One region of the Streptococcus koreensis genome, then DNA from elsewhere that is predicted to be linked to it. Evidence: predicted binding sites of a transcription regulator. Region 1 holds the regulator's gene; the other holds the start of a gene.
The links. The regulator NrdR, encoded in region 1, represses ribonucleotide reductase genes. The targets are predictions, from matches to a motif close to ACACNATATATNGTGT.
Positions count from the first base shown of each region.

Region 2: the regulator NrdR is predicted to act here: its motif matches at 2,327-2,342, upstream of nrdH (glutaredoxin-like protein NrdH).

Region 1 is NZ_CP032620.1:1,088,680-1,096,332, reverse strand. It holds gene der (ribosome biogenesis GTPase Der) at 1-891, opposite strand, end outside; gene D7D50_RS05550 (NADPH-dependent oxidoreductase) at 908-1,624, opposite strand; gene dnaI (primosomal protein DnaI) at 1,621-2,520, opposite strand; gene D7D50_RS05540 (replication initiation and membrane attachment family protein) at 2,521-3,693, opposite strand; gene nrdR (transcriptional regulator NrdR) at 3,694-4,167, opposite strand; gene D7D50_RS05530 (endonuclease/exonuclease/phosphatase family protein) at 4,281-5,096, opposite strand; gene D7D50_RS05525 (PTS transporter subunit IIBC) at 5,160-7,349, opposite strand; gene D7D50_RS05520 (response regulator transcription factor) at 7,625-7,653, opposite strand, start outside.
Region 2 is NZ_CP032620.1:1,882,936-1,890,588, reverse strand. It holds gene nrdE (class 1b ribonucleoside-diphosphate reductase subunit alpha) at 1-1,860, opposite strand, end outside; gene nrdH (glutaredoxin-like protein NrdH) at 1,992-2,210, opposite strand; gene D7D50_RS09450 (phosphocarrier protein HPr) at 2,641-2,904, shown strand; gene ptsP (phosphoenolpyruvate--protein phosphotransferase) at 2,907-4,640, shown strand; gene glgB (1,4-alpha-glucan branching protein GlgB) at 5,028-6,929, shown strand; gene D7D50_RS09435 (glucose-1-phosphate adenylyltransferase) at 7,047-7,653, shown strand, end outside.

The sequences.
Region 1 (7,653 bases):
ATCCCACTTATTGACCACGATAATCATCCCTTTTCCTGCTTCATGGGCAAATCCGGCAATCCGCTTATCGTACTCTCGGATACCTTCTTCCGCATTCAAGACCATCAAGACTACATCCGAACGATCGATAGCCCGCATAGCTCGCATCACAGAATACTTCTCTGTATTTTCATAGACCTTACCAGATTTCCGCATTCCTGCAGTATCAATCATGGTATATTCTTGGCCTTCAGCATCCGTGAAATGGGTGTCAATCGCATCTCGCGTAGTCCCAGCCACAGGACTAGCAATGACGCGGTCTTCTCCAAGGATGGCATTGATCAAGCTTGATTTTCCAACATTTGGACGACCAATCAAACTAAACTTAATGACGTCTGGATTTTCTGCTTCGCGATCCGTTGGAAGATTTTCAACGATGGCATCCAAGACATCCCCTGTACCAATCCCGTGTACAGATGACACTGGCAAGGGTTCTCCCAGGCCTAGAGCGTAGAAATCATAGATGTCATTTCGCATCTCTGGATTATCCACTTTATTGACTGCTAAAATGACTGGTTTGTGAGTCTTGTAGAGCATCCGAGCGACATATTCATCCGCATCGGTAATCCCTTCTTTTCCAGATACTACAAAGACAATGACGTCGGCTTCATCCATGGCAATCTCAGCTTGGTGCTTGATTTGCTCCATGAAAGGTGCGTCCACGTCATCAATCCCGCCAGTATCGATAATACTAAATTGGTGGTTTAGCCACTCCGCCGTTGCATAAATACGGTCCCGAGTAACTCCTTCGACATCCTCGACAATGGAGATCCGCTCACCGGCAATCCGGTTAAAGAGCGTGGATTTCCCGACATTAGGACGTCCTACAATGGCAACAGTAGGTAAAGCCATGGTATCCTCTTTTCTCTTATTTTTCTAGTTGGTGTTTCTTTAATAACTCTGCCGTAGCAGCTGGTTCCTCCTGTCCAAATTGGGCAGCCAAGCGTTGACTCCAAGTATCTGTTGCCCGTGCTCCAGCATAGGCAGTCTGTACTTGGTCAAAGGCTTCAATCACCTCAGGAGTCTGCACTTGATAGCTTTCCTCAAATACAACAGCTTCCAAAGGAAGGCGTGGTTTAACAGGATGATTCTGATTTGGCACCCCTAAAGCCATCCCAAAGACAGGATAGGTATAGTCTGGTAAATTAAATAATTTAGCCACTTCAGAAGCTTGATAACGCACCAAGCCGATAATGACCCCTCCATAGCCTAAACTCTCTGCAGCCAACAAAGTATTTTGACCTGCCAAGGCAGCATCTACAGAAGTAATCAACAAATTATCCGGTCCTTCTGGATGGAATTGATCCGTATGCATCCGAACCCCTTTTTCAGCTCGGTTGAGATCTCCTACAAACAATAGGAAGACAGAGGATTGACGGATGGCCTCCTGAGGGACAAATTGATACAGTGCCTCTTTCTTTTCTTGGCTTCTCACTAAGATGATGGAATAGGACTGAAAATTTTTCCAAGAGGAAGCCATTTGCCCAGCTGTTAGGATCGCTCGAAGATCTTCCTCCTTGATATCCTCCTCTTTAAAGCGACGGACAGAGGAATGAGATTTCATCAAATCAATAACAGTATTCATCGGCGATTTTCTCCTTCTAGGCGCACTTCTTTAGCCAGGAACTTAATTCGCTCCATGACACGTTTGGCTTGCCAAGTCTCATCTCCATTCCGAGACGTAGCAAAATGACGTTCCAAGTCTTCAAAATTGAAATTGGAGGTAAAGAAGGTTGGAAGAATCTCCTGCATCCGGTGTTGCAAAATCACTTGCAAGACTTCATCCCGCACCCAAGGCGACATTTGCTCTGCCCCAATGTCATCAAGAATCAAGATTTCAGCCTTCTTGACTTGATCTAGCATCTCTTTAACTTGTCCTGTGTTAATCGCATTTTTGACATCGATGACAAAGCTTGGAAAATGCAGAATCGTTGAAGAAGCCTGCCGTTTTTCAGACAAGTCGTGAGCAAGGGCTGCCATCATATAGCTTTTCCCAACTCCAAAATCTCCATATAGAAAAATCCCTTTACGAGCTTGAGGATAGGAAGCAACAAAATTGGCCAACTCTTCAAAGGCTCCAAAACGCCCACGATCATCCAAGTCGACTTTGGCTAAGGAAGCTTCCTTCAAGGTGCTTGGTAAGTTGATCAGCTGCAAGCGTCTATTGATAGCGGCTTGTTTTTGTGCCTCGATTAATTCAGGTGTCTCCTCATAGGAAACATCCGCATAACCTTCATTCATGACTAAAACAGGCTTATACCCTCTTGCAATATAATCTGCATCCCCAAGGACAAAGCGATTGCGCTCACTGATGTATTGGTTAAATTTGGAAATGCTACGACGGATTTCTACATCCGATAAACCTTCCTTTTGAATAAAGGTTGCAATCTCAGGTTCGGCGAGAATTTGAGCTACCAATTCTTCATAATTGAACTGCTGTGATCGATTCATCTGGGACATGGTTTTCCCTACGCTCTCCATTTACTCCCCTCCTTGATTTAATTTCTCGAGCAAGGCTCGTTTTTGTTGTTCCAGATTAGCCTGTTCTTCTTGGCTAGTCTGATTGGTATAGTTAGGCTGACTCCACTTCGGAACATTGGTCTTTCCTGTCGCTGACCCACTCTTAGCTACTTTCTCTTTTGCTTTTTGTAAATGGGAGTCTTGGCGCTGGCGGATCTTCAGAACTGCCTCCTCAGCCGTCTTTATCCCCTCATAAGCAAAGTCATTTCCAACTTTTAAGGCATACTTTTCATTGAGATTGGCGGAAGCAACCTTGTTAAAGGTCAACAACAAGATCACATTAATAACTTCATCTAACAGGCCTAAACGGGCCAAGTCAGAAATTACTTGGCGTTCTGATTGGGTCACAACAGCCTTACGCGCTTTTTTAATTCCTGCTAAAAATTGACGACTAGTCTTATTTTTAGCTTCCCGGATAATAGCTCTTTCCTGCGGAGTGAACTCATCCTTACCTTTTTCTTGTGGCTCTTGGGTCAGTTTTTGTCTCATCCGTTTGGTCGAAATGACCAAATTAACCGCTGTCTCTTTGGCCAACAGATAGGTCTCGTACCAAGTCCAATTCTTCTCTTCGGTGATGGCATAAAGAACTAAGAGGTCCTCTTGTTCGTTCTCAAAACGAAGGCCATCCCGCACCATTAATTGTTTAAAGTGCTCTAAACTGAAGGAAGATACTTTCCTCTGAGGGGTCGAAACACCATCAATCCCAAAAACAGAGGCAAAGTTCACCTTCCGTTTCTCTCCCTCTGGTTTTTCAGGAAGCAAGTCACGAACTGCTGCTTCTCCTATTTTTTTCTCCAGCAACTTCTGATAAGCGACATTCGCGAAAAATTGATCTGCTTCTAGCGGAGCCAAAAATCGGAACTGAAGTCCTTCATCTGTCTCAAAAACCTCTAGTAAATTCATGGCAATCAAACGGTCTAGACTTTCGAGAAAATGAGCGAACCCTAGATCCAAATGATTTAAAACAACAGCAATCAGCCGTTTTTCTTTCCCCTGATCATAGAGACTCAGCAGAAAAGTATATAATTGACTTGCTTGAACACCTAATATTGGTCCATACAGATGCGTGAAAGAGGCTCCTGTAGGCGCTAAATAATTATTCTTCAAGAAAGAAAATGAAGTATTGGGCTTCATCTATTTTTCCTTTTTCTTCTTCGTTCCTTTGGTAATCTGCTTTAAGAGACTTTCCAATTCACCAACATCCTTGAAACTACGATAGACACTCGCAAATCGAACATAGGTAATTTCGTCCAATTCTGCTAACTCGTCCATGACAAGTGATCCGATATAGTCACTCTGGATCTCATTTTCACTCTGACTACGAATCTTTTGTTCGATTCGACCCACAATTTCCTCAATTTCGTCACTCGACACGGGACGTTTCTGAGCAGATCGAATAATCCCATTAAATATTTTATCTCTAGAAAATTGTTCCCGGGTGCCATCTTTTTTCACCACAACAAGAGTCCGCTCTTCTACTCGTTCATAAGTGGTGAAGCGATGATGACATTCATCACATTCTCTTCTTCTACGAATCGTTTTCCCATCTTCTGCCTGGCGACTATCTACAACACTAGACTTATTTCCGCCACATTTTGGACACCGCATGGACACCCTCCTTATCGTTTCTTAATACTTTATTCTATCATATTTAGGGCTAAAGTGAAAGCAAGGGAAATAAAGAAAATCCCTAGCCTCCTGGAGGGATAGGGATTTGAATATTATGGTAAATACAAGTCAGCTGACAAACCATAATGGTCGCTGACGAGAGGCTGACTAGAACCATCAAACACAACTTCTAGCCGTTCGATAACCCATTCTTTTGAGGTGAAAATATAATCAATCCGCAAGGGGACTTGATTATCATCCCATCCATCAATTCCAGGACCTACAGTGTAAGTCCCCTTGGTCTGGCGTGCTTCAATAAAGCTATCTTGAAGAGCTAGCGGGCTCGCTAAAATGGCTTCATAACCTTCTTGCCCAGCTGGATTATTAAAGTCCCCAGCTAAAATCAAAGGCTTTTGCAATTGGCTAAAGCGTTCTTCTAAACGCGCCCACTCTTGCTGGAAGCCTTTGTCCCACCAAGAGAGGTGGACACTGGCAACAGCAATGTCTTTCCCATCAACTTGGGTTTCTGCAATGGCAATCCGTCGTGTATGATAATCTGTTGGATCATTCACATCTGAAACCAAGAGTTCGCTTGCCTGGATTGGGGTACGCGATAGAATCGCCACACCTTCATGATAACGGTCATAGCCGATATGGTTATAAGCCCAGGTCCAGTGGTAGCTCAATCCTTCTTCTTCTAATTTTTCAACTAAACAACGAACATAGTGATCCTGATGGATCGGCTCCGCAGAAGGAGTTGGATGGTACAAGTCATTAACAGGAACAACTGGACTTTCGATGGTCTGATTTATTTCTTGGAAACAAATCACATCGTATTGCTTTGCAAGAATGTCTTTTAATAAGTCCTCAAATTTTTGTTGGGGATTTTCTTCCATCCAACTATGAGTGTTTAAAGTTAAAAATTTCATGATCCTACTCTCCTAATAGAGAATTCCCTGTATCCAATAGATACAAGGAATAACTCTCATAGATTATAATTCAACCTTAGCAACCACAGCATCTGCTGGAAGTTGACCAGTTTGTGTAAGAGTGACAGATTGAATAGCTGCACCATTTGTGAAGACTACAACTGTTGAAGTTGCACGTCCAGCTTCACGAATAGCATCCAAATCTGCTTCTACCAATAGGTCTCCCGCTGCCACTGTTTGGCCTTCTTCTACCTTCACTGTGAAAGGTTTACCTTCCAAACTTACAGTATCAAGACCGATATGAACGAGGACTTCAAGACCAGATTCTGTTACCAAACCAAGCGCATGTTTGGTAGGGAAGACGCTTGTCACCTTACCAGCTACTGGTGAAACAATCTGACCATTTGCTGGTTCAACTGCAAATCCGTCACCCATCATTTTTTGTGAGAAGACTGGATCTTGAACTTTTTCTAATTCAATGACTTGTCCTTCAGCAACTGAGTGAACTTCTTCCGTCACCCCTTTAAAGGCAACTTCTGCTTGTTGAGCCGCTGTCTTTTGACTTGGAAGAGTTTCAGGAATCACTTCACCTGAGTCTAACAAATCTTGGATATCTGATTTCAAGACGTCCGCTTTTGGACCGTAAATCGCTTGGACCCCTTGTCCTTTCATGACAAGTCCCATAGCTCCTTCAGCCTTCCATTGTTCTTCTGTACCAACTTTTTCAGCATCTTTAACAGTGACACGAAGACGAGTCATACATGCATCTACATCGACGATATTGGCACGACCACCAAGAAGGTTGATCACGTTAACTGCTTGAGAAGCAGCGGCCACTTTACCTGAACCTGAAGTTTCAGATGCATCTACATCTCCTTCAGCTTGTTCGTAGTTTCCATTACGTCCAGGAGTTGCGTAGTTAAATTTCTGGATCATGAAGTTTGCAATGAAGTACATGATCACTGCAAAAAGTACAGTTACCCAGATGAAATTAATGATATCCATACCAATACCAGCTTTAATGGTCATTGGTGTACGAGTCAAGAACTCAATTGATCCAAATGAATGGACACGGAGATTGACGATATCTGCCATCGCGAAGGCTGCACCTTGTACCACTGCATAAACGAGGTAAAGAGGCATTGCTACGAACATAAACATGTACTCGATTGGTTCTGTAACCCCTGTGAGGAAGGTTGCAAGAGCAGTCGCAATCATCATCCCTTTGTATTTGTGTTTCTTATCAGGGTCTACATTACGGTAAATGGCAAGGGCAACCCCCATCAAGATACCGAATGAACCGATCATTTGTCCCACTTTGAAACGAGCAGGTGTGACAGTATCCAACAAGTGTTGGTAAGTAGCAGGGTCAGAAACTTTTGTATTTCCTAAGTCTGTAATCCAAGCCAACCAAAGTGGATCTTGACCAAATACTTGAGTGCCTTTTGCTGCACCAGTTAACACTTCATAAGTACCACCCAATTGTGTGTAGTTGATTGGGATAGTCAACATGTGGTGAAGACCAAATGGAAGCAAGAGACGTTCCAAGGTACCGAAAGCAAATGGTGCTAAGATTGGAGCAGTCTCTTTTGAGTTAGCAATCCAAATACCAAAGTTGTTAATTCCTGTTTGGACTACTGGCCATAAGAATGACAAGATAAGAGCCACAATTGCAGAACGAAGGATAACGACAAATGGAACAAAGCGTTTCCCGTTAAAGAATGATAGGGCATCTGGTAACTTGCGGTAGTTGTAGTATTTGTTAAAGGCTGTTGCCCCTACAAAACCGGCAATAATCCCAACGAAAACTCCCATATTCAAGGCAGGTGATTCTAACACACTCGTGAAGTAATCAGCAACCTTGATAGATCCACCAAGAAGTGTTTTCACCTTCGCTTCTGGATCTTTCAGCATATCTCCTGTTACACCGAACATCACACCAGTGATCCGGTTAATCAGGATAAAGGATAGACCTGCTGCAAAGGCCCCACCCGCACGTTCTTTCGCCCAGCTACCACCGATAGCGAGAGCAAAGAGGATGTGGAGGTTTCCGATAACCCCCCAACCGATCTGTTCAAGAACACCACCGGTAGTTACCAAGAAACCAAGTTCTGGATTAATCATTGCAATGGTTTTACCAAGACTGATCATCAGACCTGCCGCCGGCATAACTGCAATGACCACCATCAACGCTTTACCGAATTTTTGCCAAAATTCAAAGCTTAATAGACTTTTGAATGATTGTTTATTCATCATTCGACCTCCTTATAAAATTGAAATGCCCGCAATACGAGAAAACGTTTGCATATTTCACTTACTATTATACCACTTTTTTTTCTTTTGTAAAGCCCTTACATGTAAATTTTTAATTCACAAACATTATATACAAAGGCCTTGGGAATACTGTAATCCAGGCAAACGTTTGCTTCTTTCACAAGATTTTAAAAAAATTTTTTTAAAAATTTTTCTTTCTTCTTTTTTGACAAACAAAAAAATCCCTTTGAGATTTCTCATCAAAGGGATTGTTGTTATTCTTGCATTTGGTAGCCGACACCTC
Region 2 (7,653 bases), 790 kb from region 1:
TGATAATCCTGCTGCAGGGTAGTAGATCTTCCCGATTTTCTTCTCTTGACGTTCTTCAATCCGTTGTGTAATTGGGTGGATAGAAGCAGACACGTCATTGATGTAGCTGATAGAACCATTTGGTGCGACAGCTAAACGGTTTTGGTGGTAAAGACCATCTGCTTTCACTTTATCACGAAGTTCAGCCCAATCTTCTGCACTAGGGATGAAGATGTCTTTAAAGAGTTCTTTGACACGCTCTGATTTTGGAACAAACTCTCCAGTCGTGTACTTATCAAAGTAGCTACCGTTGGCATAGTCTGATTTTTCAAAGTTGTGGAAGGTAACGCCCCGTTCACGCGCGATGTTATTTGATTCCACGAGGGTCCAGTAGTTCATAAGCATGAAGTAGATGCTAGTGAACTCAACAGACTCAGGTGATCCGTACTCGATCAATTGTTGGGCAAGATAGCTATGAAGTCCCATAGCACCAAGACCAAAGGTATGCGCTCGGCTATTTCCATGGTCGATCGTAGGAACAGCTACGATGTGAGAACTATCAGTAACGAAGGTCAAGGCACGTACCATAGCACGAATAGAACGACCAAAGTCAGGCGAGGTCATCATGTTGACCACGTTGGTTGAACCAAGATTACATGAGACGTCGGTTCCCATTTTAATGAACTCTTGAGCATCGTTGATCAAGCTTGGTTCTTGAACCTGGAGGATCTCTGAACACAAGTTACTCATGATGATTTTGCCATCAACTGGGTTGGCGCGGTTAGCAGTATCAATATTGACTACATATGGGTAACCAGATTCTTGTTGCAATTTAGAAATTTCTGTTTCCAAATCACGGGCTTTAATTTTTGTCTTACGGATGTTTGGATTAGCGACCAACTCATCATATTTTTCAGTGATGTCGATGTAGTTGAATGGCACTCCGTATTCACGCTCTACAGAATATGGGCTGAAGAGATACATTTCTTCGTTTTTACGAGCCAACTCATAGAACTTGTCTGGTACGACGACACCAAGTGAGAGGGTCTTCACACGAACTTTTTCATCGGCATTTTCTTTCTTAGTAGAAAGGAAGGCGATAATGTCTGGGTGGAAGACGTTGAGGTAAACAACCCCAGCACCTTGACGTTGACCCAATTGGTTTGAGTAAGAGAAGCTATCTTCAAAGAGTTTCATAACAGGAACGACCCCAGAAGCAGCTCCTTCATAGCCCTTGATCGGTGCTCCAGCTTCACGAAGGTTGCTGAGGGAGATTCCAACCCCACCGCCGATACGTGACAGTTGAAGGGCAGAGTTGATAGAGCGTCCAATCGCATTCATATCATCTGTTACTTGGATCAAGAAACAGGAAACCAATTCTCCACGGCGGGCACGTCCAGCATTTAAGAAAGAAGGAGTAGCTGGTTGGTAGCGTTGGTGGATGATTTCGTTTGCGATGTCTTTGGCAATGTCTTCATTTCCATCTGCAAAATAGAGAGCATTGAAGAAGACGCGGTCTTCCATGCTTTCGAGATAGTATTCTCCATCATTTGTTTTCAGCGCATACTGGTTATAGAATTTATAGGCAGCCATGAAGGACTTGAATTGGAAGTTTTGGTCTTTGATAAATTGATAAAGTTCTTCCAAGAATTCTGGACGATATTTCTTGATAAAAGCTGTTTCGATATAGTTGTGTTCAATAAGGTAGTTGATTTTATCCGTTATTGAATCAAAGGCCATAGTATTTGGCACAACATTTTCTTTGAAGAAGGCATTCAAAGCTTCTTTATCTTTATGAAGCATGATTTGACCGTTTACTGGACGGTTGATTTCATTATTAAGACGGAAGTAGGTTACGTCTTCAAGTGATTTTAATCCCATAATGTTCCTTTTTCTAATTCAAAAACAAAGGGGAGGCAAGCTCCCCTGTACAAGTAAAAGGGCCAGGGAACACAGTAGTCAAGGACTACAGTCATCCATTCCCTAGACCAATCAAATCCTGTTTGATAATGTTAAGATAATTTCTTGAGCTTAGCTGGTTGGAAGCCAGAGAAGACTTCATCTGCCGTTTGGATAACTGGCGCAGCATTGAAACCAAGGTTCTTCACATGGTCTACAAACTCAGGTTGCTCATCTAGATTAATTTCACGGTATTCAACGTGATTGGTATCTAAAAAACGTTTGGTCATTTTACATTGAACGCAATTATTTTTTGAATAAATTGTCACCATAATGTGATCTAACTCCTCTAAATTCATAAATCTGTATCTAGTATAAACAAAAGGTTTTTCCTTGTCAAGAGTTTTAACTAAATATTGTGCACATAAATTAACTATACCGGAAGATACCACAATATGTAGTATTGTAAGAATTAGTGAAAATTGAGGAAAACGTGATAAAATATAGGTTTTTTAAGTCAAAGGAATTCCTATCTTTTTCCTAAAATTCTATATACTGTGTCCGTGAAAGCAATTCTATTTATTTAATAGAAGAAAGTAAAAAAAGAAGATCAAAAGAAGAGAAAAATTGAGTGCTTCCTGTAAGTATTTTCAGTAAGTGTGTGATAAAAATCTTGAAAAATAATGAAGAAGATGATATAATAGCAAATTGTAAGGGTTATCACAGATAACTCAAAACTAATTTTAAAAGGAGAGTCAAACTATGGCTTCTAAAGATTTCCACATCGTGGCAGAAACAGGTATCCACGCACGTCCAGCAACTTTGTTGGTTCAAACTGCTAGCAAATTTGCTTCAGATATTACTCTTGAATACAAAGGTAAATCAGTTAACTTGAAATCAATCATGGGTGTTATGAGCCTTGGTGTTGGTCAAGGAGCTGACGTTGTAATCTCAGCTGAAGGAGCTGACGCTGATGATGCTCTTGCAGCAATCGCTGAAACAATGGAAAAAGAAGGATTGGCATAAACATGACAGAAATGCTTAAAGGAATTGCAGCATCTGATGGTGTTGCCGTTGCTAAGGCATATCTACTTGTTCAACCCGACTTGTCATTTGAAACAATCTCAGTTGAAGATACAAATGCAGAAGAAGCTCGTTTGGATGCAGCTCTTGAAGCTTCACAAAACGAGCTTTCTCTTATTCGGGAGAATGCAGTAGCGAGCCTTGGTGAGGAAGCAGCACAAGTATTTGATGCTCACATGATGGTTCTTTCTGACCCTGAAATGGTTGGTCAGATCAAGGAAACAATTCGCACGAAGAAGGTGAATGCTGAGGCTGGTTTAAAAGAAGTTACAGACATGTTTATCACCATCTTTGAAGGAATGGAAGATAACCCATACATGCAAGAACGTGCAGCAGATATTCGCGACGTTACCAAACGTGTTCTTGCAAACTTGCTTGGTAAAAAATTGCCAAACCCTGCGACCATCAATGAAGAAGCAATTGTGGTTGCGCATGACTTGACCCCATCAGATACAGCTCAATTGAACAAACAGTTCGTTAAAGCTTTTGTTACAAACATTGGTGGCCGTACAAGTCACTCAGCGATCATGGCGCGTACACTTGAAATCGCAGCTGTTCTTGGTACAAACAACATTACAGATCTTGTAAAAGATGGTGATGTTTTGGCCGTATCTGGAATCACTGGTGAAGTTGTTATCAACCCAAGTGAAGAACAAATCGCAGAATTCAAATCAGCTGGTGAAGCTTACGCGAAACAAAAAGCTGAATGGGCTCTTTTGAAAGATGCGAAAACTGTTACTGCAGATGGGAAACACTTCGAGTTGGCTGCTAACATCGGTACACCTAAAGACGTTGAAGGTGTGAATGAGAATGGTGCAGAAGCAGTTGGACTCTATCGTACTGAATTCTTGTACATGGACTCTCAAGACTTCCCAACTGAAGATGATCAATACGAAGCATACAAAGCGGTTCTTGAAGGTATGAACGGTAAACCTGTTGTCGTTCGTACGATGGATATCGGCGGGGATAAAGAACTTCCTTACTTCGATCTTCCTAAAGAAATGAACCCATTCTTGGGTTACCGTGCTTTGCGTATCTCCATCTCTGAAACTGGTAACCAAATGTTCCGTACTCAATTACGTGCCTTGCTTCGTGCATCTGTTCACGGTAAATTGCGGATCATGTTCCCAATGGTTGCTTTGTTGACGGAGTTCCGTACCGCTAAAGGTATTCTTGAAGAAGAAAAAGCGAAATTGGTTGCTGAAGGTGTTGCCGTTGCTGACGACATCGAAGTAGGTATCATGATTGAAATCCCAGCAGCAGCAATGTTGGCTGACCAATTTGCCAAAGAAGTTGACTTCTTCTCAATTGGTACAAACGACTTGATCCAATACACAATGGCTGCTGACCGTATGAACGAACAAGTATCATACCTTTACCAACCATATAACCCATCAATCCTTCGCTTGATTAACAACGTTATCAAGGCAGCTCACGCTGAAGGTAAATGGGCTGGTATGTGTGGTGAAATGGCCGGTGACCAAACAGCTGTTCCACTCCTTGTCGGAATGGGCTTGGATGAGTTCTCAATGTCAGCTACATCAGTCCTTCGTACACGTAGCTTGATGAAGAAATTGGATACAACTAAGATGCAAGAATACGCTAACCGTGCTCTTACTGAATGTTCAACAATGGAAGAAGTTCTTGAACTTTCTAAAGAATACGTGAACGTAGATTAATTGATTTTAAGAATCTGATAACAAAGTTATCACCTTGGAAGAGGTGGTAGCTTTTTTATTTTGCTACTTTATTTGTCTTATAAAGGAAGTAGCTGAATAAAAATAGAGTAGATATCCCTATATCAAAACAAAAAATCTAAATTTTCTAAAAATTTTCGGAAATAGCTTTAATTACAATTATTTTTATAGTATAATGTTAGAAAGATAGTTTGAAAGGTGAACAATTCTGAATCTATTTTAGGAAATTTCAGGGAAATAATGGAAGTTTCAAAATTTTTTCATAAATTTTCATCGTAATATTCAAGAAAAAATCTTGAATATTTCAACTATTTATAGTAGAATAATACTAATAGGAAGCGCTTACATAAAAGCGAGAGAGGTGAGTGAATGGATACGAAACAAGCATTGTATACATTTGGAACTGGGGAGAACTTTCATCTTCAACATTATCTAGGGGCTCATAAAGAGCAAGTAGATGGTGTGGAAGGGTATAGTTTCCGTGTATGGGCTCCAAATGCTCAGGCAGTACACCTAGTAGGTGATTTTACCCAATGGGAAGAAAATGAAATTCCTATGGTGCGAAACGAAGCTGGTGTTTGGGAAGTTTTTACAACTGCACCTCAAGTTGGCGATATCTATAAGTTCCATGTTACAAGACAAAATGGCCATCGCTTGATGAAGGTGGATCCTTTAGCAGTCCGCATGGAAAAACGTCCAGGTACAGGAGCAGTCATTACGGAGATTCCTGAGCGGAAATGGAAAGATGGACTCTGGATGGCGAGACGGAGAAAACTTGGCTTTAGATCTCGTCCAGTAAATATTTATGAAGTTCACGCAGGTTCTTGGAAACGCAACGAAGATGGAAGCCCTTATTCCTTTGCTCAGTTGAAGGAAGACTTGATTCCTTACTTGGTAAAAATGAACTATACCCATGTGGAGTTCATGCCGGTGATGGCTCACCCGCTTGGATTAAGTTGGGGCTACCAATTGATGGGTTACTTTGCCTTAGAGCATACCTACGGAACACCGGAAGAGTTTCAGGATTTTGTTGAGGCCTGTCACTTGAATAACATCGGGGTGATTGTGGACTGGGTTCCAGGACACTTTACCATCAATGATGATGCCTTGGCTTATTACGATGGAACACCAACCTTTGAATACCAAGACCATCATCGTGCCCACAACTATGGCTGGGGAGCTTTGAACTTCGACCTAGGGAAAAACCAGGTCCAATCCTTCCTCATCTCTAGTGTGAAGTTCTGGATTGAGTTTTATCATTTGGATGGAATTCGGGTCGATGCGGTCAGCAACATGCTTTACTTAGACTATGATAGTGGACCATGGACACCAAATATTGATGGTGGAAATCTCAACTATGAGGGGATCCATTTCCTTAAGCGGATGAATGCTGTGATTAAATCAGAACATCCGGATGTTATCATGGTAGCGGAGGAAAGTTCATCTGGCACCAAGATTACTGGTCCAGAAGAGTATGGTGGTTTAGGATTTGACTACAAGTGGAATATGGGTTGGATGAATGATATCCTTCGCTTCTACGAGGAAGATCCTATTTATCGGAAATTTGATTTTAACTTGGTGACCTTTAGCTTTATGTATGCTTTCTCTGAAAACTTCTTGTTGCCATTTTCTCACGATGAAGTGGTCCACGGGAAGAAGAGTCTTATGCATAAGATGTGGGGAGATCGCTACAACCAGTTCGCTGGCTTGCGAAACCTCTTGACCTATCAGATTTGTCACCCAGGTAAGAAATTGCTCTTCATGGGTTCAGAGTTCGGCCAATTCTTAGAATGGAAGTCTGAAGAACAGCTAGAATGGTCCAATCTGGAAGATGACATGAACCGCAAGATGCAAGAGTTTACTTCACAGCTCAATCAATTCTACAAAGATAACAAGATGCTCTGGGAAATTGATGATAGCTATGATGGTATTGAGATTATTGATGCAGATAACCGAGATCAAAGTGTCTTGACCTTTACTCGTAAGGATAAAAAAGGGAATCATCTGCTATGTATCTTTAATATGGCCCCAGTAGAGCGCAAGGACTTTACAGTCGGCGTCCCTGTTGCTGGAGTCTATGAAGAAATTTGGAATACAGAATTAGAGAAATGGGGAGGTGTCTGGAAAGAGCACAACCAGGAAGTGAAGACTCAAGAGGGATTATGGAAAGATTATCCACAAACCTTGACCTTCACCTTACCGGCTCTTGGAGCTAGTGTATGGAAAGTGAAACGTAAACTTCGTTCCAATGTGTCTAAAACAAAAAAATAGTTGTTGGTGATCAACTGATCGCAGTCTATGATCCCATTCCTAACTTTGTAGAAGAAGTTACAGCACCTCTTCTCAGAAGTGGGAAGAAGGTCTCGTCAATCCAAAAAGGAGTAATCAATGAAGAATGAAATGCTAGCTCTGATCCTTGCTGGTGGGCAAGGAACTCGCCTTGGAAAACTCACTCAAAGCATTGCCAAACCTGCAGTGCAATTTGGGGGACGTTATCGTATTATTGACTTTGCCTTATCCAACTGTGCCAACTCAGGTATCCACAATGTTGGCGTGATTACTCAGTATCAACCGCTTGCCTTAAACAACCATATCGGAAATGGTTCTAGTTGGGGTCTTGATGGTATTAATACTGGGGTTTCTATCCTTCAACCTTATTCTGCAAGTGAAGGAAATCGTTGGTTTGAAGGAACAAGTCATGCGATTTTCCAAAACATCGACTACATCGATAGCATCAATCCAGAGTATGTGTTGATCCTTTCTGGAGACCATATCTACAAGATGGACTATGACGAAATGCTTCAGTCTCACAAAGACAATAATGCCAGCCTTACCGTAGCTGTATTGGATGTCCCTTTAAAAGAAGCTAGTCGTTTCGGAATTATGAATACGGATGCCAACAATCGAATTGTCGAATTTGAAGAAAAACCTGCAGAGCCAAAATCAACAAAAGCTTCTATGGGGATCTACATTTTTGACTGGTCTCGTCTTCGCA